Regions from separate parts of the Streptomyces sp. NPDC102274 genome, predicted to be linked through region 3. Evidence: riboswitches for the same ligand, from Rfam matches in the RefSeq annotation. Region 3 holds a riboswitch; each other region holds the start of a gene.
The links. Region 3 has a riboswitch for thiamine pyrophosphate ahead of thiO (glycine oxidase ThiO). Riboswitches for the same ligand answer to the same signal wherever they lie in the genome.
Positions count from the first base shown of each region.

Region 1: it holds a riboswitch for thiamine pyrophosphate, as region 3 does, so the genes downstream of both, ACIRQP_RS22365 (thiamine ABC transporter substrate binding subunit) here and thiO (glycine oxidase ThiO) in region 3, are expected to answer to the same signal.
Region 2: it holds a riboswitch for thiamine pyrophosphate, as region 3 does, so the genes downstream of both, thiC (phosphomethylpyrimidine synthase ThiC) here and thiO (glycine oxidase ThiO) in region 3, are expected to answer to the same signal.

Region 1 covers NZ_JBIWLW010000016.1:135,740-146,221, reverse strand. The annotation lists gene ACIRQP_RS22395 (LOG family protein) at 1-533, shown strand, start outside; partial or broken gene ACIRQP_RS22390 (glycosyltransferase) at 568-843, opposite strand; partial or broken gene ACIRQP_RS22385 (sensor histidine kinase) at 992-2,211, shown strand; partial or broken gene ACIRQP_RS22380 (response regulator) at 2,205-2,878, shown strand; gene ACIRQP_RS22375 (ABC transporter ATP-binding protein) at 2,945-4,036, opposite strand; gene ACIRQP_RS22370 (ABC transporter permease) at 4,036-5,649, opposite strand; gene ACIRQP_RS22365 (thiamine ABC transporter substrate binding subunit) at 5,727-6,851, opposite strand; TPP riboswitch at 6,935-7,060, opposite strand; gene rlmN (23S rRNA (adenine(2503)-C(2))-methyltransferase RlmN) at 7,108-8,220, opposite strand; gene ACIRQP_RS22355 (phosphatidate cytidylyltransferase) at 8,429-9,499, opposite strand; gene frr (ribosome recycling factor) at 9,499-10,056, opposite strand; gene pyrH (UMP kinase) at 10,184-10,482, opposite strand, start outside.
Region 2 covers NZ_JBIWLW010000030.1:61,813-72,294, reverse strand. The annotation lists gene ACIRQP_RS31525 (cytochrome ubiquinol oxidase subunit I) at 1-1,395, opposite strand, end outside; gene hisC (histidinol-phosphate transaminase) at 1,678-2,772, opposite strand; gene ACIRQP_RS31515 (LacI family DNA-binding transcriptional regulator) at 3,142-4,254, shown strand; gene ACIRQP_RS31510 (metallophosphoesterase) at 4,626-5,741, shown strand; gene ACIRQP_RS31505 (hypothetical protein) at 5,889-6,746, shown strand; gene thiC (phosphomethylpyrimidine synthase ThiC) at 6,877-8,748, opposite strand; TPP riboswitch at 8,741-8,885, opposite strand; gene ACIRQP_RS31495 (YibE/F family protein) at 8,957-10,381, shown strand; gene ACIRQP_RS31490 (SsgA family sporulation/cell division regulator) at 10,405-10,482, opposite strand, start outside.
Region 3 covers NZ_JBIWLW010000001.1:330,417-340,898, forward strand. The annotation lists gene ACIRQP_RS01495 (YhgE/Pip family protein) at 1-924, shown strand, start outside; gene ACIRQP_RS01500 (TetR/AcrR family transcriptional regulator) at 957-1,565, shown strand; gene ACIRQP_RS01505 (DUF4126 domain-containing protein) at 2,010-2,621, shown strand; gene ACIRQP_RS01510 (phytoene desaturase family protein) at 2,632-4,146, shown strand; gene ACIRQP_RS01515 (hypothetical protein) at 4,246-5,214, opposite strand; gene metF (methylenetetrahydrofolate reductase [NAD(P)H]) at 5,266-6,183, opposite strand; gene thiE (thiamine phosphate synthase) at 6,363-7,043, opposite strand; gene ACIRQP_RS01530 (Rv2175c family DNA-binding protein) at 7,145-7,510, opposite strand; gene ACIRQP_RS01535 (NAD(P)/FAD-dependent oxidoreductase) at 7,604-8,842, opposite strand; gene ACIRQP_RS01540 (hypothetical protein) at 8,875-9,225, opposite strand; TPP riboswitch at 9,276-9,388, shown strand; gene thiO (glycine oxidase ThiO) at 9,386-10,482, shown strand, end outside.

The DNA of each region.
Region 1 (10,482 bases), on a different contig from region 3:
TGGAGGCCGCGAACCTCGGCGCGTACGCGGCCTCCCACCCCGACGACATGCTGGACGAGGCGCTCGACATGCTCGCGAAGGCGCCGTCGTTCGTCCCCTCCATATCCGACTGGGCGCGGGCCGCGTTCGACATACGCGCGCGCTGGCCCAAGGGCGAGGCGTCGGTCGGGATCCCCACCTGGTTCTACGGCCACGAGCCGCCCAACGCCTTCGCGGCGCACATCGCCAAGTACTTCGCCAACGCAACCCGCGAGGACGGCCTGCTGGCGCGCTCCAACGCGGGGGTGGTCTTCCTGCCGGGCGCGGCGGGCACCGTCCAGGAGATCTTCGACAACGCGACGCCGAACTACTACGAGTCGCGCGGCGAGCCGACCCCGATGGTCCTGGTCGGCCGGGCCCACTGGACGGAGCGGCTGCCTGCCTGGCCGCTGCTGACGGCGCTCGCGCGGGAACGCCGGATGGAGTCCCGTATCGCGCTCGTCGACACGGTGGACGAGGCACCGGCGGCGCTCGCCCGGCTCGCGGCGGGCTGAAAGGCGGGCTGAGAGGCGGGCTGTCGGCGGCGGCTCAGGCGAGCAGCGCGGCCAGCCGCTCGTACGAACGGTTCCAGTCCCACTCCGTACGCACCCAGTCGCGCCCCTTGCGCCCCATCTCCCGGGCGGCGTGGCGGTCGTGGAGCAGCGCCACGAGCCGGTCCGCGATCTCGTCGGTGCGGCGGCCGTCCACGACATGTCCCGTCTCCCCGTCGCGCACGGCGTCGGGCGCCCCGCCCGAGTCGCCCGCCAGAACCGGCAGTCCGGCCGCCGCGGCACCCGTCGACCCAGCACGAAACCCCCCTCTCCTGGCGTGGTCACGAGGCTAGGAAGGGGCGTGATCCGGCACGTCAACCGTGGCTCCGGTCCTGGGAGTCACCTCGTGGTACGAGATCCGGGCCGGGGATCAACCCGTACTCCGACGCGGCCACCGGCCGGGATGCCGAAGAATCGGGGGCATGGACGACCGATTCAGGACCCTGCGGGCACGACTGCGCCGTACGGTCGCCTCCCCCGCCTGTCCCTGGGTCACCGGAGCCCTGCTGACGGGCTGCGCGGCGGCGGAGCTGTGACGGCTGCCGGCCGGACCCACGGTCTCGGCGGGGGTGCTGGTCTCGACAGCGTCCCTGATGTGGCGCCGGACCCTGCCCGCGATGTCGATGGTGACGGTGGCGTCGGTCCTGATCAGCTTCACCGCCAGTCCGTCCTCCAGCCTCTACGCCACAGCGGCGGCGGCCGGGCTGATCGGCTGCTACAGCCTGGGCCGACAGCGGGTGCAGCACCCCGCGCTGCTCGTCGGCGGTGGCTTTCTCGCGGCCCTGGCGGCGAATCTGGTGCACATCGGCAACAGGCATCGCACGTCCGGGGACCTCATCCCCTCGATGCAAGGGGGCGACTCGTTCTCGCTGGGATGGTTCGCCGAGACCTTCGTCCTGACCGCCGTGATCCTGGGCGCCGTCAGCACCGGGGACGCCGTACGCGCGCGTGAGGAGACGCGGCGCGAACGGAGCGCGGCGCAGGAACGGCTGATCGCCATGGAGCGCCGCCGGGCGGCGGAGGCCGAGCGCGCGGCGATCGCCCGCGAACTGCACGACGTCGTCTCCCACTCGGTCTCGATGATCGCGGTGCAGGCGGAGAGCGCGGCGTACACCACCCCCGGACTCTCGCCCGAGGCCCGGACCGCGTTCCAGGACATCGCCGGGACCGCACGCTCCTCGATGGCCGAACTGCGGCGTCTGCTCGGCGTGCTGCGCACCCGGCCCGAAGAGAAGGCCGCCACCGCACCGCCGCCGACGCTCGACGCGCTGGACGAACTGCTGGAGCAGCACCACGCGGTGGGCGGCGAGGCGGAGCTGCGGTTCACCGGCGAGCGGGGCGCCGCCGGCGTACGGAGCGGGCTGCCCGCCTCCTGGGAGCTGTCGGCGCACCGCATCGTGCAGGAGGCGCTGACCAACGCCCGCCGGCACGCTCCCGGCGCCCGTACGCTGGTGGAGATCGGCTATCTCGCCGACCGGCCGGCCATCCGGGTCGGCGACGACGGCCCCGGGCCCGCCGCCGACCGGCCCTGGGGGCATGGTCTGGAGGGGATGCGGGAACGGGCCGCCCTGCTGGGCGGGCGGCTCACGGCCGGTCCCGTCCTGACGGCGGTTTTCTCGTGGAGGCTGAACTCCCTTGGTGATCAGGACGATCGTGGCCGACGACCAGGCGGTCGTACGGACCGGCTTCGTCAATCTGCTGGCCACGCAGGACGACATCGCGGTGGTGGCCGAAGCGGAAGACGGCGTCCAGGCGGTCCGTGCCGCCGCCGAGCACCGGCCCGATCTGGCGCTGCTCGACATCCGCATGCCGCACAAGAACGGCATCGAGGCGGCCCGCGAGATCCTCGCCGGGTCGGGCGGATCGACGAAGGTGCTGATCCTGACCACCTTCGATCTCGACGAGTACGTGTACGACGCGCTCGCGGCCGGAGCGGGCGGTTTCCTCCTCAAGGACGCGACCTTTCCCGAACTGCTGCCCGCCGTACGGGTCGTGGCCAGGGGCGACGCGCTGCTCGCGCCCGAGGTCACCAAGCGGCTGATCGCGGAGTTCGCCCGGCAGCGGGAGTCGGTACTGCCCGTACGCACGCTGGACGGACTGACCGCGCGCGAGGCCGAGGTGCTCGTACTGATCGCGCGCGGTCTGTCCAACGCGGAGATCGCCGACCGGCTCACCATCTCGACCACACGGTCAAGACGCATATCAACCGGCTGTTCACGAAGATGCGGCTCAGGGACCGGGCGCAGGCGGTGATCCTGGCGTACGAACTCGGTCTGGTGCGGCCGGGCGCGCGGCGCCGGGACCCGTGACGCGGCCGACCGTCGAGGACGGCCTGATCAGCGGCCACCGGGCCTGATCACCGGCCGCCACCGCCCCTACGAGGACAGCTTGGCCAGCGCCGCCGACCGCACGCCCTGAGCCGCGCTCCGCCCCTCCCCCGGCAGCACCACCACGTCCTCGGCGTCGAAGGCGACCCCCACCTCCGCCCCCTCCTCCGGCGCCTCGCGCAGCCCGCACTCGGCCTCGATGTCCGGTGCGCCGGTGAGTCCGTCGGGCCGCAGGAGTACGGCGACCCGGCCGCCGGTGAACGTACGCGCCCCGACCGTGCAGCGCAGCCCTTCGCCGGGGGCCACGAGACATACCCCGGCGGGCCGTACCAGCACTGTCCGCTCGCCCTGGGCCGATCCGCCGGGGACCGGGACCTTTCCCCAGACCGTGTCGGCGAGCGCGCCGCTCACCGTCGCGTCCACGACATTGTCGAAGCCGAGGAACCGCGCGACGAAGGCGGAGGCGGGCCGCTGCCAGACCTCCAGCGGGGTGCCGGTCTGGGCGATACGTCCGTCGCGCATCACCACCACCCGGTCGGCGAGAGCGAAGGCTTCGCCCTGGTCATGGGTGACGGCGAGCACGGTCGTACCCAACCGTCCGAACAGGCCGCGCAGTTCGACCACGAGCCGTTCGCGCAGACCGCGGTCCAGCTGGCCGAGCGGTTCGTCCAGCATCAGCAGCCGCGGCCTCGGCGCGAGCGCCCGTGCCAGCGCGACCCGCTGCTGTTCGCCACCGGACAGTTCGGCGACGGCCCGGCGGCCGGCCCCCGGCAGTCCGACGAGGTCGAGCAACTCCTCGACGCGGCGGGTCTGTTCGTCCCGGGCGGCGCCGCGCATCCGCAGGCCGAAGGCGACATTGCCGTGCACGTCGCGCTGCGGGAAGAGCTGGTGATCCTGGAACATCAGGCCGACGCCGCGCCGGTGCACCGGTACCCCCGACTGGTCCGAGCCGTCGAGCGCCACCCGTCCGCCGGCCGGCTCCTGGAGTCCGGCGACCACCCGCAGCAGCGTCGACTTGCCGCTGCCGCTCGGCCCGAGCACACAGACGATCTCGTGCTCGTCGACCTCCAGATCCACCGCGTCGAGCGCGGTGCGGGCACCGAACCGTACGGTCACGTCCGACAGGGTCAGCAGGGCCATCAGAACTCTCCCGAGCGGTCGGTACGGATACGTTCCAGCGCCAGCAGCGACACCGCGCACACCACCATCAGGACCGTGGAAAGGGCCATCGCCTGGCCGTAGTTCAGCTCACCGGGCCGCCCCAGCAGCCGCGCGACGGCCACCGGCAGCGTCGGCCGGTCCGGGCGCGCGATGAAGACCGTCGCGCCGAACTCGCCGAGCGAGACGGCGAACGCGAACCCGGCGGCGACCAGCGACGCCCGCCGTACCAGCGGCAGATCCACCTCCCGCCAGGCACGCAACGGCGACGCTCCGAGCACGGCCGCCGCCTCGCGCAGCCGTCCGTCCACCGCGCGCAGCACCGGCAGCATCGTCCGTACGACGAAGGGGACCCCCACCAGCGCCTGGGCGAGGGGCACCAGGATCCAGGAGGCCCGCAGATCCAGCGGCGGCTTGTCCAGCGTGATCAGGAAACCGAAGCCGACGGTCACGGCCGAGACGCCGAGCGGCAGCATCAGCAGCGCGTCGAAGCCGCGCGCGAGACGGCCCGCGCGCCGGGTGAGCGCGGCGGCGGCCAGCCCCCCGACCACCAGCGCGACGGCGGTCGCGACAAGCGCGTACCGCAGGGAGTTCCAGACCGCTTCCAGCGGCGGTACGAGGAAGGTGCCGCCGCCGGCCTCCACCGATCCGAGGGCACGGTAGAACTCGAATCCGTACCCGCCGGGACCGCCCAGGGAGCGTTCGACGAGCACCCCCAACGGCACCAGGATCAGCAGCAGTACGGTGCCGAGCACCGCGCCGAGCAGCGTCCACTGTCCGGCGCCGCGCGGCCGGCGGACGGTCAGCGCCGGGTCGACCAGCCGCAGCGCGGTCTCCCGCCGCCGTACGGTCCACGCGTGCACCGCCAGGATCGCGCCGACCGCCGCGAACTGCGTCAGCGTGAGCACGGCCGCGGTGGGCAGATCGAGGAGCTGCGCGGTCTGCCGGTAGATCTCCACCTCCAGGGTGGAGAAGCCGGGGCCGCCCAGGATCTGTACGACCCCGAAGGAGGTGAAGGTGAAGAGGAAGACCATCAGCGCGGCGGCGGCGACGGCGGGGCCGAGGGCCGGCAGCGTCACCCGCCACCAGGCCGCGAGCCGCCCCGCGCCGAGCACCCGTGCCGCCTCCTCCTGACGCGGGTCGAGCTGCGACCACAGGCCGCCCACCGTCCTGACGACCACCGCGTAGTTGAAGAAGACATGCGCGAGGAGGATCGCCCAGACGGAGGTGTCGAGCCGTACGCCCCACAGGTCGTCCAGGAGTCCGCCGCGCCCGAGCAGCGCCAGGAAGGCGGTGCCGACCACGACGGTGGGCAGCACGAACGGGACGGTGACCACCGCGCGCAGCACCTGTTTGCCGGGGAAGTCGAAGCGTGCGAAGACATACGCGCCCGGCAGCGCGATCAGCAGGGTGAGCGCGGTGGAGGCGAGCGCCTGCCAGGTGGTGAACCACAGAACGCCGAGGATGTCCGCGCGGGTCAGTACGTCCCCGATCCGGCCGAACTGCCAGCCGCCGTCCGTCTTCAGTCCCCTGCCGACGATCGCGGCCACCGGATAGGCGAAGAAGACCGCGAAGAAGGCGACGGGCACGGCCATGAGGGCGGGCCGGACGGCGTTCGCGCGCCCCCGGACCCGGCCGCGCCCGGACCGCCCTCCCCCCGGCGTCCTGGGTGTTACTTCACTACGAGTGAGGACCACGACTGGATCCACTGCTCGCGGTTGGCGGCGATCGTGCCGGGCGCCACGGTCTTGGGCGTGTCGACGGTCGCGCCGAACTCCGTGAACAGCTCCGGCAGCGCGACATCCTTGACCACGGGGTTGACGAACATGTTGAGCGGCATGTCCGCCTGGAACCTCTCGCCGATCAGGAAGTCGAGCAGCGCCTTGCCGCCGGCCTCGTTCTTCGCTCCGTCCAGCAGACCGGCGAACTCGGTCTGCCGGAAGCAGGTGCCGGTGGAGACCCCGGTCGGCGCTTCCTTCGGCCGCGGCTCGGCGTACAGCACCTCGACGGGCGGGCTGGAGGCGTACGAGACGACGAGCGGCCGGTCGGCCTTGGCCTTCTTGCCGCCGGCGGAGCCGGAGAAGCTGTCGTTGTACGCCTGCTCCCAGCTGTCCACGACCTGGACGCCGTTGTCCTTCAGCTTCTTCCAGTAGTCCTGCCAGCCCTTGTCGCCGTACCGCGCGACCGTGCCGAGGAGGAAGCCGAGGCCGGGTGAGGAGGTCGCGGCGTTCTCGGTGACGAGCAGGTTCTTGTACTGGGGCTTGATCAGATCGTCGAAGGTCCGCGGCGGCGCCAGCTTCTTGTCCGCGAAGTACTTCTTGTCGTAGTTGACGCAGATGTCGCCGGTGTCGATCGGGGTGACCCGGTTCTTGTCCTTGTCGAGCCGCGTACTCTCCTCGACGCGGTCCAGGCCCTTCGCCCTGTACGGCGTGAACAGGCCGTTGTCGAGGGCGCGGGAGAGCAGGGTGTTGTCGACGCCGAAGAAGACATCGCCCTGGGGCGAACCCTTCGTCAGGATCTCCTTGTTGAGTGCCTCGCCGGCGTCGCCGCTCTTCAGGACCTTGACCGTGTAACCGGTCTCCTTGGTGAACTCCTTCAGCACGGCGGGCGAGGCGTTGAACGAGTCATGGCTGACGAGGGTGACGGTCTTCGACTCCGAACCGCCGCTGCCGCCGTCGCCGGACGACGGGGAGCCTTCGGACCCGCCGCAGGCGGCGAGGGCCGAGACACCGAGCGCGGCGGCGAGCGCGCCGACGGCCGCCCTTCTCGTGTTGGTACGGGTGCGGGTACTGCTCACTGACTTTCCTCCTGGGATGTCCAGGAGAAGACGCGGCCCTGCCCGGGGTCCGTACCGGCCGGACTCCGGGCAGGGCGCAACAGCTTGAGTGGTGTCCGAACTTCCTACCCAGAATGACCTGGGCAAGGTTCAGAGGGTCTGCGACCGCTGTCCGCTCCCACGGACATGTGCCGCACTCTCAGCGCTGTGGCGCTCCCCTGTCGGAAAATATGCAATGCGTTCAGGTCAAGGTTACCCCCTGGCGCCGAACAGGCTCCTACCGCTCCGACGCGGCCAACTGTCCGCACGCTCCGTCGATCTCCTGGCCCCGGGTGTCCCGTACGGTCACCGGCACACCGTGGGCCGCGATCGCCTCGACGAACGCCTTCTCGTCCTCGGGGCGCGACGCCGTCCACTTCGAGCCGGGCGTCGGGTTGAGCGGGATCAGATTGACGTGCACCCGCTTGCCCTTGAGCAGCCGGCCCAGCCGGTCGCCGCGCCACGCCTGGTCGTTGATGTCGCGGATCAGCGCGTACTCGATGGAGACCCGGCGGCCCGACTTCTCCGCGTACTCCCAGGCGGCGTCCAGTACTTCGCGCACCTTCCACCGCGTATTGACCGGCACGAGGGTGTCGCGCAGCTCGTCGTCGGGCGCGTGCAGGGAGACCGCGAGCCGGCACTTGAAGCCCTCGTCGGCGAAGCGCAGCATCGCCGGCACGAGACCGACCGTCGAGACGGTGATCCCGCGCTGCGAGAGGCCCAGACCGTCCGGCTCGGGGTCGGTGAGCCGGCGGATCGCCCCGACCACCCGCTTGTAGTTGGCGAGCGGCTCGCCCATACCCATGAAGACGATGTTGGACAGCCGCGAGGGACCTCCGGGGACCTCGCCGTCCCGCAGCGCGCGCATCCCGTCGACGATCTGGTGCACGATCTCGGCGGTGGAGAGGTTACGGTCCAGACCGGCCTGACCGGTGGCGCAGAACGGGCAGTTCATCCCGCAGCCCGCCTGTGAGGAGATGCACATGGTGACCCGGTCCGGGTAGCGCATCAGCACCGACTCGACGAGGGTGCCGTCGTGCAGCCGCCAGAGCGTCTTACGGGTGGTGTCGTCGTCGCACGAGATGTGCCGTACCACCGACATCAGGTCGGGCAGCAGCTCCGTGGCGAGCTTCTGGCGCGCGGCGGCCGGGATGTCGGTCCACTGCTCGGGGTCGTGCGCGTATCGCGCGAAGTAGTGCTGTGACAGCTGCCGGGCGCGGAACGGCTTCTCGCCGATCGCGGCGACGGCCTCGCGGCGCTCGGCGGGGGTGAGGTCGGCGAGATGCCGCGGGGGTTTCTTGGCTCCGCGGGGCGCGACGAAAGTGAGTTCTCCGGGGGTCGGCGGGGCCATGAAAAACCAAATCTCCTCGGTGCGGCGAGGCCGGGCGCCCCCCGCTGTGGCGGGGAGTACGGCAGAACGGTGCCGGTGCCGGGAGACCTCACGGGAACGGCTTCACAGCCGCGGGGCTCAAAAGGGCCCGCCACCCGTGAGCGGCGAGCCCTTTCAGGGTAACCGGTGCGGGTAGTGCCACGACGGGCCAACCGTGCCGGGAGTGGTTTCAGCCGGAGCCCACGAAGAGCACCAGCAGCAGCCAGACCACCGGAGCCGTGGGCAGCAGGGAGTCCAGCCGATCCATGATCCCGCCATGGCCCGGCAGCAGGGTGCCCATGTCCTTGATGCCGAGATCCCGCTTGATCATGGACTCGCCGAGATCACCGAGGGTGGCACTGGCCGCGACCGCGAGCCCCAGCAGCAGTCCCTGCCACCAGACCCCGTCGTCGATCATGAACTCCATGCAGAGCGCACCGGCCGCCATCGCGAAGACGACTGCTCCGGCCAGCCCCTCCCTGGTCTTGCCGGGGCTGATACGGGGCGCCAGCTTGTGCGTGCCGAAGCGCCAGCCGACGGCGTACGCGCCCGTGTCGCTGACGACCGTCAGCACCAGGAACATCAGCACCCGCCACGGACCGTCGTGCGCGGTGAGCATCATCGCGACGAAGGTGGCCAGGAACGGTACGTAGAACGCGGCGAAGACACCCGCCGTGACATCTCGGAGATAGCCCTCCGGCGGTTCCGTCATCCGCCAGATCAGCACCGCGAGCGCGGTCAGGGCCATCGCGACCCAGGCGCCCTCCGCCCCCCGCGCGTATCCGGCGACGACCATCGCGGCGCCGCCGACGGCCAGCGGCACGAGCGGTGCCTTGATGCCCTTCTTCTCGTCGAGCCGTGAGGTCAGCTCCCACAGCCCGATCACCACCGCGACCGCCATGACGCCGATGAAGACGGCCTTGACGATGAAGAGCGAGGCCGCGACCACCGCGCCGAGCCCGATACCGACCCCTATGGCCGCACGCAGATCACGTCCGGCCCGCTTCTTCGGCGGGGGTGGCGGAGGGGCTGCCATGGGCTCCTGCGGAGTCTCGTCACGGAACAGGGGGCCGCCCGGCCGAGCAGCCCCCCGGTCGTCATCCTGGTTCCCGCTGTCAGCGGGTCCGTCGGGCACGATGGGCATGGGCCGAGTCTGCTGTGCGGGATGCTCATCGTATGCGGGACCCGCCGGGACAGCCCCCGGGTCGGTCGGTCCCCAGTATCCGGCTGTCGACGAGGCTCCCCGGGAAGAGTCGTTCATCAGACCTCGAGCAGCTCGGCTTCCTTGTGCTTCAGCAGCTCGTCCACCTGCGCGACATACTTCGCGGTGGTGTCGTCGAGCTCCTTCTCGGCGCGGCGGCCCTCGTCCTCGCCGACCTCGCCGTCCTTGATCAGCTTGTCGATGGTCTCCTTGGCCTTGCGGCGGACCGCGCGGATCGAGATCTTCGAGTCCTCGGCCTTGGTCTTGGCGACCTTGATGAACTCCTTGCGCCTGTCCTGCGTCAGCTCGGGGAACACCACCCGGATGATGTTGCCGTCGTTGCTCGGATTGACGCCGAGGTCGGAGTCGCGGATCGCCTGCTCGATATTGCGCAGCGCGCTCTTGTCGAACGGGGTCACCACGGCCATCCGCGCCTCGGGCACGGCGAACGAGGCGAGCTGGTTGATCGGGGTCAGGGCACCGTAGTAGTCCGCCACGATCTTGTTGAACATCGCCGGGTGCGCCCGCCCTGTGCGGATCGCGGCGAAGTCGTCTTTGGCGACCAGGACGGCCTTCTCCATCTTCTCCTCGGCCTCGAGGAGGGTCTCTTCGATCACCACTTGCTCCTGCGTGTCTTGAGTGGGCCCGGCGTGCGAATCGGCCGGCGGAACCTGCGTCGCGTCTTGTCCTGCACGGTGTCCGACCGGCAGGGCTTTGTCCATTCCCGTGCGGGACAGCCCCGGATCAGTTCCGGGTGCCCTGGTCGCTCACGAGTGTGCCGATCTTCTCACCCTTGACCGCACGCGCGATATTGCCTTCCTTCAGCAATTCGAAGACGAGGATCGGCAACTTGTTGTCCTGGCACAGCGTGATGGCGGTCATGTCGGCGACGCGCAGATCTCCGGCGATCACCTCGCCGTACTCCAGGGCGTCGAACTTGACCGCGGCGGGGTTGGTCTTGGGGTCGGAGTCGTACACCCCGTCGACCCCGTTCTTCCCCATCAACAATGCCTCGGCATCGATCTCCAGCGCGCGCTGGGCGG
Region 2 (10,482 bases), on a different contig from region 3:
CATCAGCTTGACCTCGATGACCGCGAGGACCGCGTACAGCAGGGTGAAGACGATCACCGAGGTGAGCACCTCGGCCTGGGAGACACCGGGGGAGACGGCGTCGGCGGTGCGCAGCACCCCGTACACCACCCACGGCTGGCGTCCCGTCTCGGTGAAGATCCAGCCCCAGGAGTTGGCTATCAGCGGGAAGAGCAGCGTCCAGAGGGCGGTGATCCAGTACCACTTGGCGAATCTCGGGCTGAGCGCCTTCTTCCGGAAGAGCACCAGGTTCGGCACTTCGTCCTCGCCGGTCCGCAGCGCGGGGGGCAGCAGGAACTTCTTGCGCGTCAGCCAGAGCCCGACCATGCCGATGGCCAGGGACGCCATACCGAAGCCGATCATCCAGCGGAATCCCCAGTAGGCGACAGGGATGTTGGGCTTGTAGTCGCCGGCGCCGTACTTCTCCTGCTCGGCCTTGTTGATGTCGTTGATGCCGGGGACGTACGAGCTGAAGTCGTTGTTGGCGAGGAAGGAGAGCATCCCGGGGATCTCGATGGCGACGTCGTTGTGCCCCTTGTCGACGTCCCCGTAGGCGAACACCGAGAACGGCGCCGGCGCCTCGCCCTCCCAGAGCGCCTCGGCCGCGGCCATCTTCATGGGCTGCTGCTTGAACATGACCTTGCCGAGGGTGTCGCCGCTGACGGCGGTGAACAGTCCGGCCACCATGACGGTGATCAGGCCGAGTCGCAGTGAGGTGCGCATCACCGGTATGTGGCGCTTGCGGGCCAGATGGAAGGCCGCGATACCGACCATGAAGGCACCGCCGACGAGGAAGGCGGCCGTGATCGTGTGGAAGAACTGCGTGAGCGCCGTGTCCTGGGTGAGCACCGCCCAGAAGTCGGTGAGTTCGGCCCGTCCGGCTTCCTTGTTGATCCGGTAGCCGATCGGGTGCTGCATCCAGGAGTTGGCCGCCAGGATGAAGTACGCGGAGAGGATCGTGCCGATCGAGACCATCCATATACAGGCCAGATGGATCTTCTTGGGCAGCTTGTCCCAGCCGAAGATCCACAGCCCGATGAAGGTGGACTCGAAGAAGAAGGCGATCAGCGCCTCGAAGGCGAGCGGGGCTCCGAAGATGTCTCCGACGAACCGCGAGTAGTCGGACCAGTTCATCCCGAACTGGAACTCCTGCACGATGCCGGTGACGACGCCCATCGCGATATTGATCAGAAAGAGCTTGCCCCAGAACTTCGTGGCCTTGAGGTACTTCGGGTTTTCCGTGCGTACCCACGCCGTCTCCAGCCCCGCGGTGAGCGCGGCGAGCGAGATCGTCAGGGGGACGAAGAGGAAGTGGTAGACGGTGGTGATGCCGAACTGCCATCGCGTCAGGGTCTCCGGCGCCAGAGCGAGGTCCACGTCATCTCTCCTTACATCACATCGCCGTGGTCGTAGCGGCGGCATACACCCTTTGTCCCGGACGTAACGACAGGAACCGGGGCGCGCTTGTGAAAGCGTTCACATTCACAAGCATTATGTCGCACACCCTTCCGGATCTTTGCGTGGGGGGGGTCCCTCCACGGAGAGACCCGGGGGAACGGCTGCGAAGAGGCTCCTGGGAACGCCGAAGGGCGGCCTCGAAGAGACCGCCCTTCGCTCCAAGGCTCCGGCTCCGATGAGCCGGCACCGGCACCGGCCGGACTACATCTCCTTGCGGAACGCCTCGGCGGTCTGCAGGAAGAGGTCATTGGCCTCGTTCTCCCCGACCGTGACCCGTACACCCTCGCCCGCGAACGGCCGTACGACCACACCGGCCGCCTCACAGGCCGCGGCGAAGTCCAGCGTGCGCGCGCCCAGCCGCAGCCACACGAAATTGGCCTGCGTCTCGGGCACGGTCCAGCCCTGCCCGACCAGTCCCCGGTAGACCCGCTCCCGCTCGGCGACCAGCGAGCCGACCCGCCCCAGCAACTCGTCCTCGGCACGCAGCGAGGCGACCGCCGCCTCCTGTGCGATCTGGCTCACACCGAACGGGACCGCGGTCTTCCGCAGCGCGGCCGCGACCGGCTCATGGGCGATCGCGAAGCCGACCCGCAGGCCGGCCAGCCCGTACGCCTTGGAGAAGGTCCGCAGCACGGCCACATTCGGCCGGTCACGGTAGATGTCGATCCCGTCAGGAACCGCACCGCCGTCGCCCTCGGCGGCCCGGATGAACTCGCGGTACGCCTCGTCGAGCACCACCAGCACATCACCGGGCACCCGATCCAGGAACCGTTCCAGCTCGGCCCTGCGCACCACCGTGCCGGTCGGGTTGTTCGGGTTGCAGACGAAGATCAGCCGGGTCTTGTCGGTGATCGCCTCGGCCATCGCGTCCAGATCGTGCACCTCGCCCGCGGTCAGCGGCACCTTTATGGAGGTGGCGCCCGAGATCTGCGTGATGATCGGGTACGCCTCGAAGGAGCGCCAGGCGTAGATGACCTCATCACCGGCGCCCGCGGTGGCCTGAAGGAGCTGCTGGGCGACGCCCACCGAACCCGTGCCGGTGGCCAGATGCGAGACGGGCACCCCGAACCGGTCGGCCAGCTCGTTCATCAGGCCGGTGCACGCCATGTCGGGGTAGCGGTTGAAGACGCCCGCGGCCGAGATCGCCTGCTCCATGACTCCGGGCAGCGGCGGATAGGGGTTCTCGTTGGAGGACAGCTTGTACGCGACGGGTCCGCCGGACGCCGCGGGCTTGCCCGGCTTGTACGTGGGAATGCCGTCCAGCTCGGTACGCAGCTTGGGGCTCGTCTCGCTCACCGCAGGTCCTCCTCGGCCGTTCATGGGTCCCTACCTCTTCAATACTGCTCACCTTATGAGGATTCGCGGCCCCTGCGAATGGCGGGCACCGGGAAAGCCCACAGCAGTGGGGCGCGCTCGCGTTCCTGGCGCGCGCCGGTGGCCTGCGCCGTGGCGCGCATCCCCCGTAGAGGTGAGTTGAGACCTCTTCGAAACATGGGCCCTTCGACAGGTCCATGCCGCTCCTTGCATGGCAGACCAATGCAAAACCCGCCAACCTCCTTGTCTTCCACGCTTGTTGGCTGCTTTGGATCATGCAGAAACGTGCCTGCCGCCGGGTACATATGCGACCGGCCCCATCGCCCCTCAGCGCCCTACTATCGGCTCGCCATGACAGCAGCAGGGAAACACCAGGTGAGCCGGACGGACACAACCCGCCGGGGAAGCCGGCAAAGTCGGGCGGGCATCCGGGACGTAGCCGCCGCAGCCGGTGTCTCCATCACGACTGTCTCGGACGCGCTCAACGGCAAGGGACGGTTACCCGACGCCACCCGACGCCATGTCCGAGAAGTCGCAGAGCGCCTCGGCTACCGGCCTTCCGCCGCGGCCCGAACCCTCCGTACCGGCAAGTCAGGACTCATCGGTCTGACCGTGACGACGTACGGGGACGAACCTTTCACCTTCACCGAGTTCGCCTACTTCGCCGAGATGGCCAGGGCCGCGACCTCCGCCGCGCTCGCCCGCGGCTACGCCCTCGTCATCCTCCCCGCCACCTCCCGCCATGACGTCTGGTCGAACGTCGCCCTCGACGGCACCGTCGTCATCGACCCCTCCGACCACGATCCGGTCGTCACCGAACTCGTCCGCCAGGGCCTTCCCGTCGTCTCCGACGGCCGGCCCGCGGGCACCCTCCCCGTCACCGCCTGGGTCGACAACGACCACGAGGCGGCCGTCCTCGAACTGCTCGACCATCTCGCCGCGGCCGGGGCACGCCGGATCGGCCTGCTCACCGGCACCACCACGGACACCTACACCCGGCTCTCCACCACCGCCTATCTGCACTGGTGCGAGCGCGTCGGCCAGGACCCGGTCTACGAGTCCTATCCCGCCCACGACCCGTGCGCCGGGGCCGTCGCCGCCGACCGGCTGCTGGCCCGCCCCGACCGCCCCGACGCCGTCTACGGGCTCTTCGACCCCAACGGCACCGATCTGCTCGCCGCGGCCCGGCGGTACGGGCTGCGCGTCCCCGAGGATCTGCTGCTGGTCTGCTGCAGCGAATCCACGGTGTACGCCGCGACCGAACCCCCCATCACCACGCTCTCGCTCAAGCCGCGCCGTATCGGCACCGCCGTCATCCAGCTCCTCATCGACGCCATCGAGGGAATCGACACCGGCCGGCCGGTCGAGCAGGTAATACCGACCGAACTGATCGTCCGGACCTCCTCCCAACGGCGACCGCCGCGCACCACGGTCAGCGCGCCCCGGTCCCCCGCGGGCGACTGACCGAGGGCCGAGGACAACGGACGGTACGGTCCCCGGGTCTGTGGAGCTTCCCGCAGACCCGTCGGGCGGCCCCCCGGGAGCCGCCGTACGGTCCCGACGACTCGCCGGGCGGCCCCGGGAACGCGCCGGGCAGCGCCGGAGACTCGCCGCCCCAGGGGCCGGAAGAAGGACCAGACCTTTTCTCATTTCGGGCGATCGGCGTGAAAACAGCCGTTGAACCCGAGGTCCCGCCGAATTCTCCCCCCTGGTGCGACACAGAGCGGGAGCGGCGTTCCTATGATGGGCGCACGACACCACGGACCTCGTCCTACCTGCGATGGGCTCACCCCCATCCAGTCCGGCGGGCCCGGGAGGTGTACGGCGGCGCGACGGTGGTGGAGGGGTCGATGACACAGGGGGCCGGCGAGGGACCCGTGGTGCGGACGGCGACGTTGCGCGACTTCCGCGTACCGCCGTACGCACAGGTTCCCGTGCAGTCCGGAGAGCCCGGACCGTCCGGTCCGGCGGCCGACGGCCCGTCCGGGCATCCCGGTGAGGCGTTCCCGGACCACGAGCCCGCGGACGGCTACACCCCCACCGAACGCGACCTCCCGGTGATCAACCGTGGGGACACCGTCCAGGTGCGGGTGGACCCCGTGGAGCCGCCCGCGCCCGACGGCCGCGGCCCGCTCTACGCCGTCGGTGACGTCCACGGCTATCTCGACGAGCTTGTCGCCGCGCTGGCCGCGCAGGACCTCATCGACGCCGACGGCCACTGGGCCGCGGGCAACGCCCGGCTCTGGTTCCTCGGCGACTTCACCGACCGCGGCCCCGACGGCATCGGTGTCATCGACCTCGTCATGCGGCTCTCCGCCGAGGCGGCGGCGGCCGGTGGCTACTGCAAGGCCCTGATGGGCAATCACGAACTGCTGCTCATCGGCGCCAGGCGATTCGGCGACACGCCCGTCAACTCAGGCGCGGGCACCGCCACTTTCCAGGCCGCCTGGCTGCTCAACGGCGGCCAGCGGACCGATATGGAGCGCCTCCAGGACGTCCATCTGCAGTGGATGTCGCGGCTCGACGCGGTCGTCGAGGAGGACGAGCATCTGCTGATGCACTCCGACACGACGGCCTATCTGGACTACGGATCCACCATCGAGGACGTCAACGACACCGTCCATCAGATCCTCACCCGCAATGACGCCGACGAATGCTGGGACCTGTTCCGCAAACTCACCAAACGCTTCGCTTTCCGTGACGACGGCGGGCCGCAGGCCGTCCGCGAACTCCTCTCCCAGTACGGCGGACAGCGCGTCGTCCACGGCCACAGCCCCATTCCCTATCTGCTCGGCGAAGTCGGCACAGAAGACGCTTCGGACGACGAAGGCGACACGGGCCCGGTGGTGGAAGGGCCGCACGTATATGCCGATGGACTTGCCATCGCCATGGACGGCGGCGTCACCATGGCGGGAAAGCTGCTGGTCGTACAGCTTCCACTGGATAACTGAATCAATGTGTGACAGGTGATTTCCCGAAACCCCCTGTCACGCCCCGCCACAACGGCTCTACCATCGCCTTATCCGTAGCAGGCTCTCCTCCGTTTCCGCCAACTGCCCGTCCCACGCGGGCGAACCGGCCCTACGGAGCATCGGGGGATGCACATGAACAGCGCTCCACACCTGCTGAGCGAGGATCGCGCGGATTTCGAGCGGATCCTCGACGAGGCACTGCGCCAGGCACACGACCACGCGGAACTCTCCGCGGCCGGACAGCGGCTCACCAGCGAGCAACTGCGCACGATGGCCCTGAGCGCCACGGCGCTGATCACCACGTCCGCCGCCGCCGAGTACGAGCACTTCGCGAAGCTCCGCGAGGAATTCCGCTCACCGGCGCCCTCGCCCTCGTCCTCGTCGATCCATGACGCCGTCTCGACCCCGTCGGGGAGCGAGGCTCCGGAGGCCGGGGCGGGGCTCGCGGCCGTCATCACCGTGCTGGCCCCGGTCCTCGGCGGCACCGCGGCGGTGATCTTCCTGCTCGTCGGCTACCTCCTCAAAGCGCTCAGTCCGCCGCCCGCCTTCGCCCGCAGCATGGTCGCGGTCGGGTGGTTCTTCGCCGCCGTCACCGCCGTCGGCCTCCTGGTCGCCGCGACAGGTCTGCTCGTCACGGCCCTGCGGAACAGGGCGACCCAGCTTCCGGCCGAGCAAGGGTGGGGCGGCGAGTTGCCCGACGAGGTGGCCCGCGCGCGAGAAGCCTGGCGCCAGGCCCTGCTGGAACGCGGCATCCTGCCCTTCCTGCGGGCCGCGCCGGCCGACCCGGGCGCCACCCCGGCCACCCGGGCCGCCCCGCCCGTATCGCGCCCGGCACAGCCGGAGAAGCACCTGCCCAAGATCGGCTACAGCCGCCCCGACTTCTCCAGCCCGGACGAGGGTTCGACCGCCGGCCAGCGCCCGACCTTCAGCAGCCCGGACTTCTCCAGCCCCGACTTCGGCGGCCCGGAACACCGGCCGGAGTAGCCCCCGGCCGGTACGCGGTATCCCTCGGCGGGAACGCGGGCGGCCCCGGCCGGTACGCGGCATCCCCGGCCGGTGCGCGGCCCCTCGCGGAAGCGCCCCGGTGACAGGCGCCCCCGCGACAGACGCTCGATCAGTCCGCGAGCGGCAGATACACCCGGTTGCCCGCCGCGGCGAACTCCTTGGACTTCTCCGCCATGCCCGCCTCGATCTCGGCGGACCCCATCTCGGCGGAATCCGTACCGGCCGACTCCATGCCGGCCGACTCCATGCCGGCCGACTCCATCTCGCCGCCGTGCCTGCGCCTGATGTCCTGCGAGATCTTCATCGAGCAGAACTTGGGACCGCACATCGAACAGAAATGCGCCGTCTTGGCCGGTTCGGCCGGCAGGGTCTCGTCATGGAACTCCCGTGCCGTGTCCGGGTCGAGCGCCAGATTGAACTGGTCCTCCCACCGGAACTCGAACCGGGCGTCGGACAGCGCGTCGTCCCACTCCTGCGCCCCCGGATGCCCCTTGGCGAGGTCCGCCGCATGGGCCGCGATCTTGTACGTGATGACGCCGGTCTTCACGTCGTCGCGGTCCGGCAGACCGAGGTGCTCCTTGGGAGTGACGTAGCAGAGCATCGCCGTGCCCCACCACGCGATCATCGCCGCGCCGATGCCGGAGGTGATGTGGTCGTACGCCGGGGCCACATCGGTCGTCAGCGGGCCGAGCGTGTAGAACGGCGCCTCCTCGCAGATCTCCTGCTGAAGGTCGATGTTCTCCTTGATCTTGTGCATCGGGACATGCCCCGGGCCCTCGATCATCGTCTGTACGCCCAGCCGCTTCGCGGTCGAGTTCAGCTCGCCCAGCGTGCGCAACTCGGCGAACTGCGCCTCGTCGTTGGCGTCCGCGATGGAACCGGGCCGCAGACCGTCCCCCAGGGAGTACGTCACGTCGTACGCCGCGAGGATCTCGCACAGCTCCTCGAAGTTCTCGTACAGGAACGACTCCTTGTGGTGCGCGAGACACCAGGCGGCCATGATCGAACCGCCGCGCGAGACGATGCCCGTCTTGCGACGGGCCGTCAGCGGCACGTACCGCAGCAGCACTCCGGCGTGCACCGTCATGTAGTCGACGCCCTGCTCGGCTTGCTCGATGACCGTGTCCTTGTAGATGTCCCAGGTCAGCTCCTCGGCCTTCCCGTCCACCTTTTCGAGCGCCTGGTACAGCGGAACGGTGCCGATGGGGACGGGGGAGTTTCGCAGCACCCACTCCCGGGTGGTGTGGATATTGCGGCCGGTGGAGAGGTCCATGACCGTGTCCGCGCCCCAGTGGGTCGCCCAGGTCATCTTCTCCACCTCCTCCTCGATGGAGGAAGTGACGGCGGAGTTGCCGATGTTGGCGTTGACCTTCACCAGGAACCGCTTACCGATGATCATCGGCTCGATCTCCGGGTGATTGACATTGGCCGGCAGCACGGCCCGCCCGGCGGCGATCTCCTCGCGGACGACCTCCGGGGACACGTTCTCGCGGATCGCGACGTACTCCATCTCCGGAGAGATGTCACCGCGCCGGGCATACGCGAGCTGGGTCACCGGCTGCCCGTCCCGGCTCCGCCTGGGCTGGCGCGGCCGACCCGGGAAGACCGCGTCGAGGCCGCGCAGATCGGTCGAACCGCTCCGGAGAAGTCCTCCGCGCGGTGAGGTGTGCTTGAGCCCGTCGTCCTCGGGACGGACCGGCCGGCCCGCGTACTCCTCGGTGTCGCCGCGACCGATGATCCAGTTCTCGCGCAGCGGTGCGAGACCCCGGCGTACGTCGGTTTCGACGCCCGGATCGGTGTACGGACCCGACGTGTCGTACAGCGTGACGTCCTTGCCGTTGGTGAGATGCACCTGGCGGACGGGCACCTGGAGGTCCGGGCGCGAACCCTGGACATATCCCTTGTGCCAGCCGATGGACTTCCCGGCCTCGCTCGGCTTCCCCGAGTCGGAGGCAGACGGATGTGTGTCCTGAACGGTCATGAGACCTACTCCCTACGCCGGCATTACCCGGTAACAGGTTCAGCGGTCGGCGCAGCGCAGGTGTCCGGGGAATGACCCCGGGACCACACAGTCAGCGCCCTCTCAGCCCGGTGCTCCGAGCTCCCGCGTGTGCAAAGGTTGGCTCCACGCTAGCGTCATATCCGGCGTGCTGAACAGAGGGCCCCTTCCTTCTTGCGATGATCGGTCGGTGACCCCTCCCCAGCAGACTCACGAAGCGCACGGCCACTCGCACAGCCATGGGCCCGCCGCTCCGGTCTCCCAGCACCTCCGCAAGGTCATCGCGGCGGTTCTGATTCCGTTCGCGGCCGCCGTGGCCGTCGGGCTCGCCGTGCTCTGGCCGGGCGGCACTCCGGCACACGAGCGCACCGGTGTGGGCTTCGACCGGCAGACGGAACAGGGCCAGGTCGTACGCATCGAGCGGGTCGACTGCAAGGACGTCAACGCCTCCCAGCTCCCGTCGACCGGCGACACCACAAAGCCCCAGGGGCGCGAGGCGCAGCAGGCGGAGACCGGGGAGTGCAAGAAGGCCACGGTCGAAGTCACGACCGGCAAGGAGAAGGGGCGGACCTTCGTCGAGGTGGTCCAGCCGGACGCGCCGAGGCAGTTTCACGTGAAACAGGGCGTCGTGGTGGCATACGCACCCGATGCGCCGCGGGATCTCCAGTACTCCGTGACGGACGTGAACCGTAAGTTCCCGCTGACGCTGCTGGCAGGGATCTTCGCGCTCGTAGTGGTCGTGGTGGGGCGGATGCGCGGGATCATGGCGCTGGTCGCGCTCATCGCCTCGTTCGCCGTTCTGACGCTCTTCATCCTGCCCGCGATCCTGCAGGGATCGAACCCGCTGATCGTGGCGGTCGTCGGCGCCAGCGCGATCATGCTGATCGCCCTCTATCTCTGCCACGGTCTGACGGCGCGTACCTCGGTCGCGGTCCTGGGCACACTGATCTCGCTGCTGCTGATCGGACTGCTGGGGTCCGTCTTCATCGGCTGGGCGGGCCTGACCGGCAACACCGATGACAACACCGGGCTGATCCACGGCCTGTATCCCGAGATCGATATGAGCGGTCTGCTGCTGGCGGGCGTGATCATCGGTTCGCTCGGTGTGCTCGACGATGTGACGGTGACCCAGACCTCGGCCGTCTGGGAGCTGCGTCAGGCGGATCCGACGATGGGCCCGCGCGCCCTCTACCGGGCGGCCATCAGGATCGGCCGGGACCATATCGCCTCGGTGGTCAACACGCTCGTCCTCGCCTACGCGGGCGCGGCGCTGCCGCTTCTGCTGCTCTTCTCGATCGCGCAGTCGAGCATGGGAACGGTCGCGAACAGCGAGCTGGTGGCGGAGGAGATCGTCCGTACCCTGGTGGGCTCGATCGGACTGGTCGCTTCCGTGCCGGTCACGACGGCGCTGGCAGCGCTGGTGGTATCCGCCGACCGGCAGGCCCCCGAAGCGCCTGCCGCGGCACCGTACCCGGCACCCACGGGGCCGGGCCCGGGGTCAGTACCTGACCCGGGTTCAGCGCCCGGACAGGCTTCTACGACGGCCACCTCGGTGCCGGCACAGAACACGCTGACCCGCAAGCCCGGTGGCAGGGGACGCCGACGCAAGAAGTGACTACGCGAGGCCCGGGTGGCCGGTCAGCCGGCGTTCTCCTCGGCGAGGATGCGGCCGAGCGCCTCCTCCAGATTGCCCTCGAAGTCACTGAGCGTGCGCTC
Region 3 (10,482 bases):
ACCGCCGTCACGAAGATCAACGCTCTCAACACCGGTGCGCGGAAGGTCGCCGAAGGAGCGGGCCGGCTGCACACCGGGCTGACCGACGCCAAGAAGGGCTCCGCCACCCTCAACACCGGTGTCGGCGAGCTCAGTACCGGCGCGGACACCCTCGACGGCGGGCTCTTCAAGCTCGCCGACGGATCGACCGAGCTGGCCGGAGGGCTCAACGACGGTGTCGGGAAGATCCCCGACTACGACAAGACCGACCGTGACCGGCGGACGGACGTGATGGCCGACCCCGTCCAGCTCGCCTCGCGCTCGCTGCACGCGGCGCCCAACTACGGCACCGGCTTCGCCCCGTACTTCATCCCGCTCTCCCTCTGGGTCGGCGCGATGGTGGCGTACATGCTGATCCAGCCGCTGAACCGGCGCGCGCTGGCCGCCGGTGCCTCGGCCTGGCGGATCGCCCTCGTGGGCTGGCTGCCGGTCGCCGCGATCGGACTGCTCCAGGTCGGCGCGCTGATCTCGGTGCTGCACTGGGCCATCGGCCTGGAGATGGCGCGCGCCGCCGGCACGGTCGGCTTCCTGGCACTGGTCACCTGCTGCTTCACCGCGATCGTCCAGTGGCTCAACGCCCGCTTCGGACCCGCGGGCCGGATCCTCGTACTGGCGCTGCTGATGCTCCAGCTGACCTCGGCGGGCGGCACTTATCCCGTCCAGACCAGTCCGGGCTTCTTCGGCGCCATCCACCCCTTCCTGCCGATGAGTTACGTGGTCGACGCGCTGCGCAGACTCATCTCGGGCGGCGGACTCGGCCCCGTATGGCAGGGCTGTGCCGTGCTCGCCGCCTTCACCGCGGGGGCGCTGGCGCTGACCGCCCTGTCCGCGCGGCGCAAGCAGGTGTGGACGCTCGACCGGCTCCACCCCGAGCTGAGCCTGTGAGCGCACGCGGGGGACCTGTGACAATCGTCGCCATGGACAGCAGCAGCACCCGCCGCCAGGCCACCCGGCAGAAGCTCTACGAGGCCGCGGTGACCCTCATCGCCGAACAGGGCTTCTCGGCGACGACGGTGGACGAGATCGCCGAACGCGCCGGGGTCGCCAAAGGCACGGTCTACTACAACTTCAAGAGCAAGACGGAGCTTTTCGAGGAGTTGCTGCGGCACGGCGTCGGGCTGCTCGCCTCGTCCCTGCGAACGGCGGCCGACACCACGGCGGAGCGCGGCGGCAGCAGGATCGAGGCGCTGGACGCGATGATCGGAGCCGGTCTGGTCTTCATCGACCGCTATCCCGCCTTCACGCAGCTGTATGTCGCCGAGCTGTGGCGGACGAACCGGGCCTGGCAGTCGACGCTGTTGGTGGTACGCCAGGAGGCCGTCGCGGTCGTCGAGAGGGTGCTCCGGGAGGCCGTCGAGGGCGGTGAGCTGAGCGACGAGATCGACGTGCCGCTGACGGCGGCGGCGCTGGTCGGGATGGTGCTCGTGGCGGCGCTCGACTGGCAGGCGTTCCAGCCGGAGCGGTCGATGGACGAGGTGCACGCGGCGCTCTCGCGGCTGCTGCACGGCCGGGTCGGCGGACGCTGAAGCCCGCGCGCGCACCGGCGTACGCACGTGCGCCGGTCCGGTGAGGCTCCATCCCCCTGAGCCTCGCCGGACCGGCGCGTTCCCCCGTACCCCGTAATCCCCCGTACCCCCCGTTTCCCCGTGCCCCCGTATCCCCCTGTCCCCGTTCCCCGTGATGCCGGAGAGCCCGCTTCCTCGTGATTCCGTGATCCCGTGATCCCGTGATCCCGTGATCCGTCGTGGTCGCCGGGCTCCCCGTCTGCACCCCCGTTACGTCGGGGGAGCCGCGCCGTTCCGCCACCCCGTGTCGGCGGTGCCGGCGCCGCGCCCCTTCCGTGATCCCCACTCTTCCGTCCGCGCAGGTCGGAGCCCATCCGCGTGCCTACTCATCTCGCCCACTAGGTACCGGTACTCAGTCCTGCGTACTCCCGCCCAGCGCGGGCGCGGCCTGGATACGATCGGTCGGTGTCCGTACTCCCCCTCATCTTCACCAGTGGCTGGGCCAGCGGCATCAACGCCTATGCGGTGGTACTGCTGTTCGGCATCTTCGGCGCGACCGGGCTGACCGACGAGGTGCCCGAGTCGTTGCAGCGCACCGACGTACTGATCGTCGCGGCGGCGCTCTTCCTCTGCGACACGGTGGCGGACAAGATCCCGTACGTCGACTCGGTCTGGGACTCCGTGCACACCGTCATCAGACCGGTGTCGGGCGCGGTCGTCGGCGCGCTGCTGGCAGGTCAGAGCGGCTCGCTGCCGGAGATCGCGGCGGGCGCGGTGGGCGGTTCGACGGCGCTGGTGAGTCATCTGGTCAAGGCGGGCGCCCGGATGGCGATCAACACCTCACCCGAGCCGTTCAGCAATATCCTCGTGAGTACCGCCGAGGATCTGGGCGTCGCGGGAATCATCGTGTTCGCCGTCTTCCATCCGGTCGCCGCCGCCGCCGTCGCGGGCACGCTGCTGGTGCTCGGCATTGTGACCGTGGCCTTCCTCGCCTCCAGGATCCGCGGTTTCCTGCGCCGCAGGGCGCGGCGTCGCGCGGAGAAACGCCTGGCGACCGGCGCTCCCCCGGCGCTCTAAAATCGCTGCCATGGCACGGATTGCGGTGATCGGCGCCGGGATGGGCGCCATGGCGGCGGCCGCCCGGCTCGCGGTGGCGGGTCAGCGGGTGACGGTGTACGAACGCGCGGCGACGTACGGCGGGTCGGTGGGCCGGTTCGAGCGGGACGGGTTCGTCTTCGACACCGGGCCCGGTCTGCTGCATCTGCCGGCCGTCTACCGTGATCTGTTCGTCAAGACCGGCAAGGAGCCGCTGGAGAGCCGCGTCCGGCTCGGCCAGGTGGATCCGGCGAGCCGGCATGTCTTCGCCGACGGCACCGACGTACGGCTGCCCAACGCCTCGCGCGGCGGAGTGGTCTCCGCCCTGGACGCGGCGCTGGGCGCGGGTGCCGGGGAGCGCTGGGGGGAGTTCCTCGGCCGGGCCCGGGACGCCTGGGACCGCTCGCGGCGTCCGCTGCTGGAGGAGCCGCTGTGGGCGGACCGGCGGGTGCTCGGCCGCGATCCTTATCCGGCCGTACGGCGGCGACGGCTGCTCCGCGGCGCCCGGCAGGCCACGACGGTCGCGGAGATCGGCGCCTGGGAGCTGGCCGACCCGCGGCTGGCGGCGCTGTTGGACGGTTACGCCCTGTCGTACGGGCTCGACCCGCGGCACGCCCCGGCGAGCGCCGCCCTGCTGCCGTATCTGGAGCAGACCTTCGGCAGCTGGTATGTCGGGGGCGGCATGCGGGAGTTGGCCCGCGCGGTGTACGAACGGTGCCTGGCCCGCCGGGTGGAGTTCGTCTTCGGCGCCGAGGTGACCCGGATCGTCGAGAAGGACGGCGCGGCGACGGGGATCGAGCTGGCGGACGGCACGGTCGCGGAGGCCGACCGGGTGGTGGCGGGAATCGCGCCCGGCCCTCTCGTGGAGTGGCGGCTCGACGCGGACGGTGACGTACGGCCGCCGGGCACGGACACGGGTGGTGCCGTGCCGCCTGGCCGGTTCATGGTGCTGCTGGCGCTGCGCGGTGCCGGCGAACCCGGCGCCGCGCACCGGACGGTGGTGCACTCCCCCGACGGAAGCGCCGAGGCGGCCGAGGTCTTCGGGGGCCGGACCGCGGCGCGGCCCACGGTCACGGTGCTGCGGCCCGACGACGCCGCGACGCGCCCGGACGACGGCCACGAGGCGGTCACGCTCACCGCGACAGTCGCCCCGCACGGCCCGGTCGACTGGTCCGACGCCGCGCTGCGCGAGCGGTACGCCGATGTGCTGGTGGCGGCTGCCGGGGCCGCCGTGCCGGGGATCGCGGAGCGGCTCATATGGCGCGAGGTACGTACCCCGGCCGATACGGCGGCGCTGACGGGGGCCGCGGGCGGTTCCGTACCGGCGCCCGCGCTGGCCGGGGCCGAGGGGCGGCTGCTGCTTCCGGGGAACTCCACCCGGCTGTCCGGGCTGTACCGCGCGGGAGGCTGGGCGCATCCGGGCGGCGGGCTCGCGCACGCCGGGATGTCGGGGGCGCTGGTCGCCGGACTGATCGTCGAAGGGGCAGACTTCCGCGGCTCGCGGTGAGCCACGCGCACCGCCACCGCACCGCGCCCGCTCGGCGCACCGTGCCCGCCCGGTCAACAGGCGCTCCGCCGAACGTTCCTGACGTACCGTCAACGCCCGTCAGTAGCGGTACTGCTGCTCGTTGTAGTCGGGGTCCGGGTAGCCCGGCCGGCGCGGCTCTTCCTGGGGTATCGGCGGATACTGCTCCCCGTCGCGGTCGCGCTGCTGCGGCATCCACACGCCGCCGGGCGGGGTGTCGCCGCCGTACTGCTGCTGACCGCCGTACGGGTCGGCGTACTGCTGCTGGCCGCCGGGACTGTCGTACGAGCCGTACTGCTGGCCGCTGTTGGCCGAGCCGGTGTACGGGTCGGTGTACGCGGCGTACTGCTGCTGTCCGGCGTCGTAGCCGTACTGCTGCGCGTAGACGTCCTGCTGCGCGTAGACGTCCTGGCCGGGATACATGTCCTGACCGGAGTGGTAGGCGTCCTGGGGTGCGTAGCCGTCCTGGCCCGCGGGCTGCTGCTGCCCGTACCCCGGATACGCGTCATATCCGCCGCCGTACTCATGCGCGCCGACGCCGGCCGCCGCGCCCGCTCCCGCGTGCGGCTGCTGATGCGCCTCACGGGCCGCGTCGTCGTATATCCCGTACTGCCCGGTGTCGTCGGGCAGCGGCTCCGGCTCGTACACCGCGGCGGCCGGCGCGGGCGGCTCCGCCGGCTCGTACGCGGGCGGTTCGTACGCCACCGGCTCGTACTCCAGGTCCGAGACCTCAAGCGCGGGCTCGCGCTCCTGCTCCTGCCGGCTCCCGGCCTTGCGGCGGCGGCTCGCGCCCGGACTGCCGCCTATCGCCCAACCCGTGGAGAAGCCGCGGCGGAAGGACAGCGTCACATACGTCTGGCCGACCGCGAACGCGACCGCGCCCAGCGCGATGACGAATATGGAGGGGATCAGTACGCCGAGGACCACGCCCATGAACCCGGTGAAGGCGAGCACTCGCCAGCGCAGCCGCGCCTTGTACTGGAGCAGCACCTCACCGAGCAGCCACAGGGCCACGATGCCGAATGCGATGTAGAGGACCGTCCAGCCCATGCCCGCCCCTCTCCTGGGCCCACCGCCCGGGGACAGGGCGGGTACGACCGGTCACGACTGCTCGTGCAGTCCGAGATTCTCGTAGATTTCGAGCGTCGCCGTGGAGTTGTTGAGCGTGATGAAGTGCAAGCCGGGGACACCCTCGGAGAGCAGTTCGGCGCAGAACTCCGTCGCGAACTCGATGCCAATGGAGCGTACAGCGGCGGGATCCTCCTTGACCGAGAGGATCCGCTCTTTCAGCTCGGGCGGGAAGACCGCGGTGGAGAGCTGCGGCAATCGCTCCAGCATCTTCACACTGGTGACCGGCATAATTTCCGGAATGATCGGCGTCTCGCAACCGGCGGTGGCCACGCGGTCGCGCAGTCGCAGATAGCCCTCGGGGTCGAAGAACATCTGCGTGATCGCGTAGTCGGCGCCCACGCGGCACTTGTCCACGAAGTGTCTGACGTCGGTGTCCCAGTCGGTGGAGCGCGGATGCATCTCGGGGAAGGCCGCCACTCCGACGCAGAAGTCCCCGGACTCCTTGATCAGCCTGACCAGTTCGGCGGCGTAGCGCACACCGTCCGGGTGCTTGATCCACTCGCCCATGGGGTCGCCGGGCGGATCGCCGCGCACGGCGAGGATGTTGCGGATCCCGGCGGCGGCGTACTGCCCGACCATGTTGCGCAGTTCGGCGACGGACTGACCGACGGCCGTGAGGTGCGCGACCGGTGTGAGCGTGGTGTCGGCGGCGATCTGTTCGGTGGCCCTGACCGTGCCGGCTCGGGTGGAGCCGCCGGCGCCATAGGTCACGGAGACGAAGCTCGGGGCGACCGCTTCGATCCGGCGCAGTGCGTTCCAGAGGTTCCGATCGCCCTTCTCCGTCTTGGGCGCCCAAAACTCGAACGAGAACGAGGTTTTACCGGTCGCGAGCAGATCACGCACGGTCAGCGCGTGATCCGATCTGGTCGAAGCTGTGCCTAGGGCCATATGTGCAGGTTATCGAGGGCGTGGCGGTCTCCCAACCGGACAAATGACTTTCGCCCGGATTGTCGGTTAAGTGGCCGCGCTCCCGTACGGCGGATTCCGGTACGCCGCACTCCCGTCATCCGTGCGTCGCACTGCCGTTATCCATGCGCCGCGCCGCCGTCATGTACGCGGCACCGCCGTCATACGGCACGGTCCCGCACGCGCTTCGCCAGGGCCGCTGCCACCGCCGCCGGGTCGTCGGCCTCGGTGATCGCCCGTACCACGACGACCCTGCGCGCACCGGCGTCCAGCACCTCGTCGAGATTGGCCGCGTCGATCCCGCCGATCGCGAACCACGGACGCTCCGTGGCGCGGGACGCGGCGTACCGCACCAGACCGAGCCCCGGCGCGTGGCGGCCCGGCTTGGTCGGGGTGGGCCAGCAGGGGCCCGTACAGAAGTAGTCCACGCCGGGCTCGGCGACCGCCGCGTCCACCTCGGCCTCGGCATGGGTGGAACGGCCGATCAGCGGCCCGTCCCCGAGGATCGCGCGCGCGGCGGGGACGGGGAGATCGCCCTGTCCCAGATGCAGCACGTCGGCACCGATGGCATGGGCCACATCCGCGCGGTCGTTCACGGCGAGCAGCCGGCCGTGCCGACGGCAGGCGTCCGCGAAGACCCGGAGGTGGTCCAGCTCCTCGGCCGCCTCCATGCCCTTGTCGCGCAGCTGCACGATGTCCACGCCCGACGCGAGCACGGCGTCGAGGAACTCGGCGAGATCCCCCTGCCGCTTACGGGCGTCCGTGCACAGATAGAGCCGGGCGTCGGACAGCGACGCGGAAGCCGCGGACATGGAAGCCGCGGGAACGGAAGCCGTGGACATGGAAGATCCCCCCGTGATGTTGGGTCGGCGGTGTGCGGCGGCAGACGGACGACCGGCGGACGGTCGTACGGGACCGCCGCACCCCGCGGATGGTGATGTCGTCAGACGGCGAGCGCCTGGGCCCGGCGCTTCACCTCCGTGCCGCGATTCTCACTGAGCGCCTGCGCGGGCGTGCCCGGCAGGCTGGGGTCGGGGGTGAAGAGCCACTCGAGCATCTCTTCGTCGGTGAAACTGTCGTCCCTCAGGAGCGTCAGGGTGCCCGCGAGCCCCTTGACCACCTTGTTGCCGTCGATGAATGCGGCGGGCACCTGGAGCGTCCTGTTCTCGCCGCGGCGCACCGCGATCAGCTGGCCTTCCTTCACCAGCTGCCGCACACGCGTCACCTCGACGTCGAGCTTTTCCGCGATGTCGGGCAGGTGAAGCCAGGCGGGGACGAGAGCATCGATCTTTGCGTCAATCTCGGTCACAAGGACAAGCGTGCCATCCCGGACTGACAGACGGTAGCGGAGGAGCCCCAATCGGGCCGACGCCCCGGTGGGCGCCGGGTTCCCGGGCGGGATTCAGAGCACGGCCTCGCGCAGCGGTACGGACGGGTCCGCGGTCCGCTCCGGGTCCAGCCGCGCGCCCGCCTCGATCAGCTTGCGGCCCTGGGCGAGATCCCGGGGCCTGCCGACCGCCAGCAGCGCCGTCGGCGCCCCGTCCCGCAGCCACACCACCGACCAGGCGCTCCCGGCGGGATCGCCGCGCCGGACCAGGGTGTCGCCGTCCTCGTGGTGGCCCGCGTACTGCGCGAAGCGGCCGAACTGCTCGGACCAGAAGTACGGCACCGGGTCGTAGATCTCGTCGGTCTCGCCGACCACCTGCGCGGCGACCGTGCGCGGCCCCTGGAGCGCGTTGTCCCAGTGATGTACGAGCAGTCGCTGTCCGTAACGGGCCGAGGGGAACGAGGCGCAGTCGCCGACCGCGTACACCTCCGGCAGCGAGGTCCGCAGCCGCTCGTCCGCCACGATGGCGCCGTCCGGGCCCAGCTCGATCCCCGACCCGGCCAGCCAGCCCGTCGCGGGCCGCGCGCCGATGCCCACGACCACCGCGTCGGTCTCCAGCCGCCGGCCGTCCGCGAGGATCACCGCGCCCGGTTCGACACCGGCCACCCGGGCACCCGTCAGCAGTTCGGCCCCGCTCTCCGCGTACCAGCCGGTCATCGGAGCGGCGACCTCGGCGGGCAGGACGCCCGCGAGCGGCCGGTCGGCCGCCTCGACGACCGTCACGGCGCAGCCCGCCTCCCGGGCGGCCGTGGTGAACTCCGCGCCGATCCATCCGGCGCCGACGACCACGACCCGCTGTCTGCGGCCGAGCACCGGACGCAGCCGCTCCGCGTCGTCCAGCGTGCGCAGCAGATGGACCCCGGGCAGCGACTCGGTGCCCGGCAGGGTGATCGGTTCCGCGCCGGTCGCGATGACCAGCACGTCGTACGGGACGGGCCCGCGCGCGGTGTCCAGTTCCCGCGCGCCGGGGCGCAGCCCGGTCACGTCGACGCCGAGCCGGAGCCGGACGGACAGCGCCGCGAAGTCGATGTCGAAGGCCGGGCTCTCCTCCTTGCCCAGCAGGACCGCCTTGGAGAGGGGGGGCCGGTCGTACGGCGGATGCGGCTCGGCGCCGAGCACGGTGACCGGGCCGCCGAAGCCCTTCTCCCGCAGGGCCACCGCGGTCTGCACCCCCGCCATGCCCGCGCCGACGACGACCACCCTCGGCTGCCCGGCCGGTTCGGTCTCCTGCTGTTCCTGCTGTCGCTCGCTCACCCGATCACCTTAGACAGCCCGCCCCGGAAGGCTCACGGAACGCCGGACGGAAGCTGTTCCACCACGCTCGTACCGCTGCCCTCCTGGGACTCCCACTCCCAAGTCTCCTCCAGCCGCACCCGGCCGTCGGGAAGGTCGATCACGGTGGAGACGCAGTGCCCGGAAGAGGTCGCGCCGTCCCGCTTCAGCTGTACATACCGGAAGTCCAACCGGTCGCCCTCCCGGGTCCCGACGAGATATCCGCGGACCACGTCACCGCCCTCGTACTCGGCGCGGATCAGGCCGTCCTCCTCCCGATAGACGAAGCGGGTGGCGGTGCCCACCTGCCCCGGTGCCTGGTCGGCGACCGGGGAGAGGACGAGTCCGTCCAGGGAACGGGCCACGGTGATCGCTCCCTTACAGCGCGGGGCACAGGGCGTTAGGCTGGCTGGCGACACTACCTCGCGGGAGTCCGGCGCACCGGGCTGAGAGGGAGGCTGAGGCGGCCTCCGACCGTACGAACCTGATCCGGGTCATGCCGGCGAAGGGAGGGGCTGGACGCCCATGCAGTCACCCCACGAAGAAACAGGTACGGGCTCCGACGTGCTCGTCATCGGGGGCGGGATCATCGGCCTGGTCACCGCCTGGCGGGCGGCGCAGCGCGGGCTGCGCACCGCCGTCACCGACCCCGAACCCGGCGGCGGCGCGGCCCGGGTCGCGGCGGGGATGCTCGCGGCCGTCACCGAACTCCACCACGGCGAGGAGACGTTGCTCGGCCTCAACCTCGCCTCCGCCGCGCGCTACCCCGGCTTCGTCGCCGAACTGGAGGCGGCGAGCGGACAGGACACCGGCTACCGCGCCTGCGGCACCCTCGCCGTCGCCCTCGACACCGACGACCGCGCCCAGTTGCGCGAACTCCACGCCCTCCAGCAGCGTTCGGGGCTGACATCCCAGTGGCTCACGGGCCGCGAATGCCGGCGCCTGGAGCCGATGCTCGCGCCGGGCGTACGCGGCGGTCTGCGGGTCGACGGCGATCACCAGATCGATCCCCGCCGGCTGGCGGCGGCCCTGCTGACCGCGTGCGAACGGGCCGGGGTGGTCATCCACCGCGCCCACGCCGACCGGCTCTCCGTCGTACGCGACCGGGCCACCGGCGCCGTCCTGGCCGACGGCCGCGCACTCACCGCGGACCAGGTGGTGCTGGCGGCCGGCAGCCTCAGCGGCCGGCTCGGCGGCGTACCGGCCGATGTCCTGCCGCCGGTACGGCCCGTCAAGGGCCAGGTCCTGCGGCTGACCGTGCCCCGTACGTACGCGCCCTTCCTCTCCAGGACGGTACGGGCCGTGGTGCGCGGCAGCCATGTCTATCTGGTGCCGCGCGAGAACGGCGAACTGGTCGTCGGCGCCACCAGCGAGGAACTCGGCTGGGACACCACGGTCACGGCGGGCGGGGTCTACGAACTGCTGCGGGACGCGCACGAACTCGTCCCCGGCATCACGGAACTGCCGCTCACCGAAACCCTCGCCGGGCTGCGCCCCGGCTCACCGGACAACGCGCCGATGCTCGGACCCACCGCGCTGCCGGGGCTGTCCCTGGCCACCGGCCACTACCGCAACGGGGTGCTGCTCACGCCCGTCACCGGCGACGCGATGGCCGCGGTGCT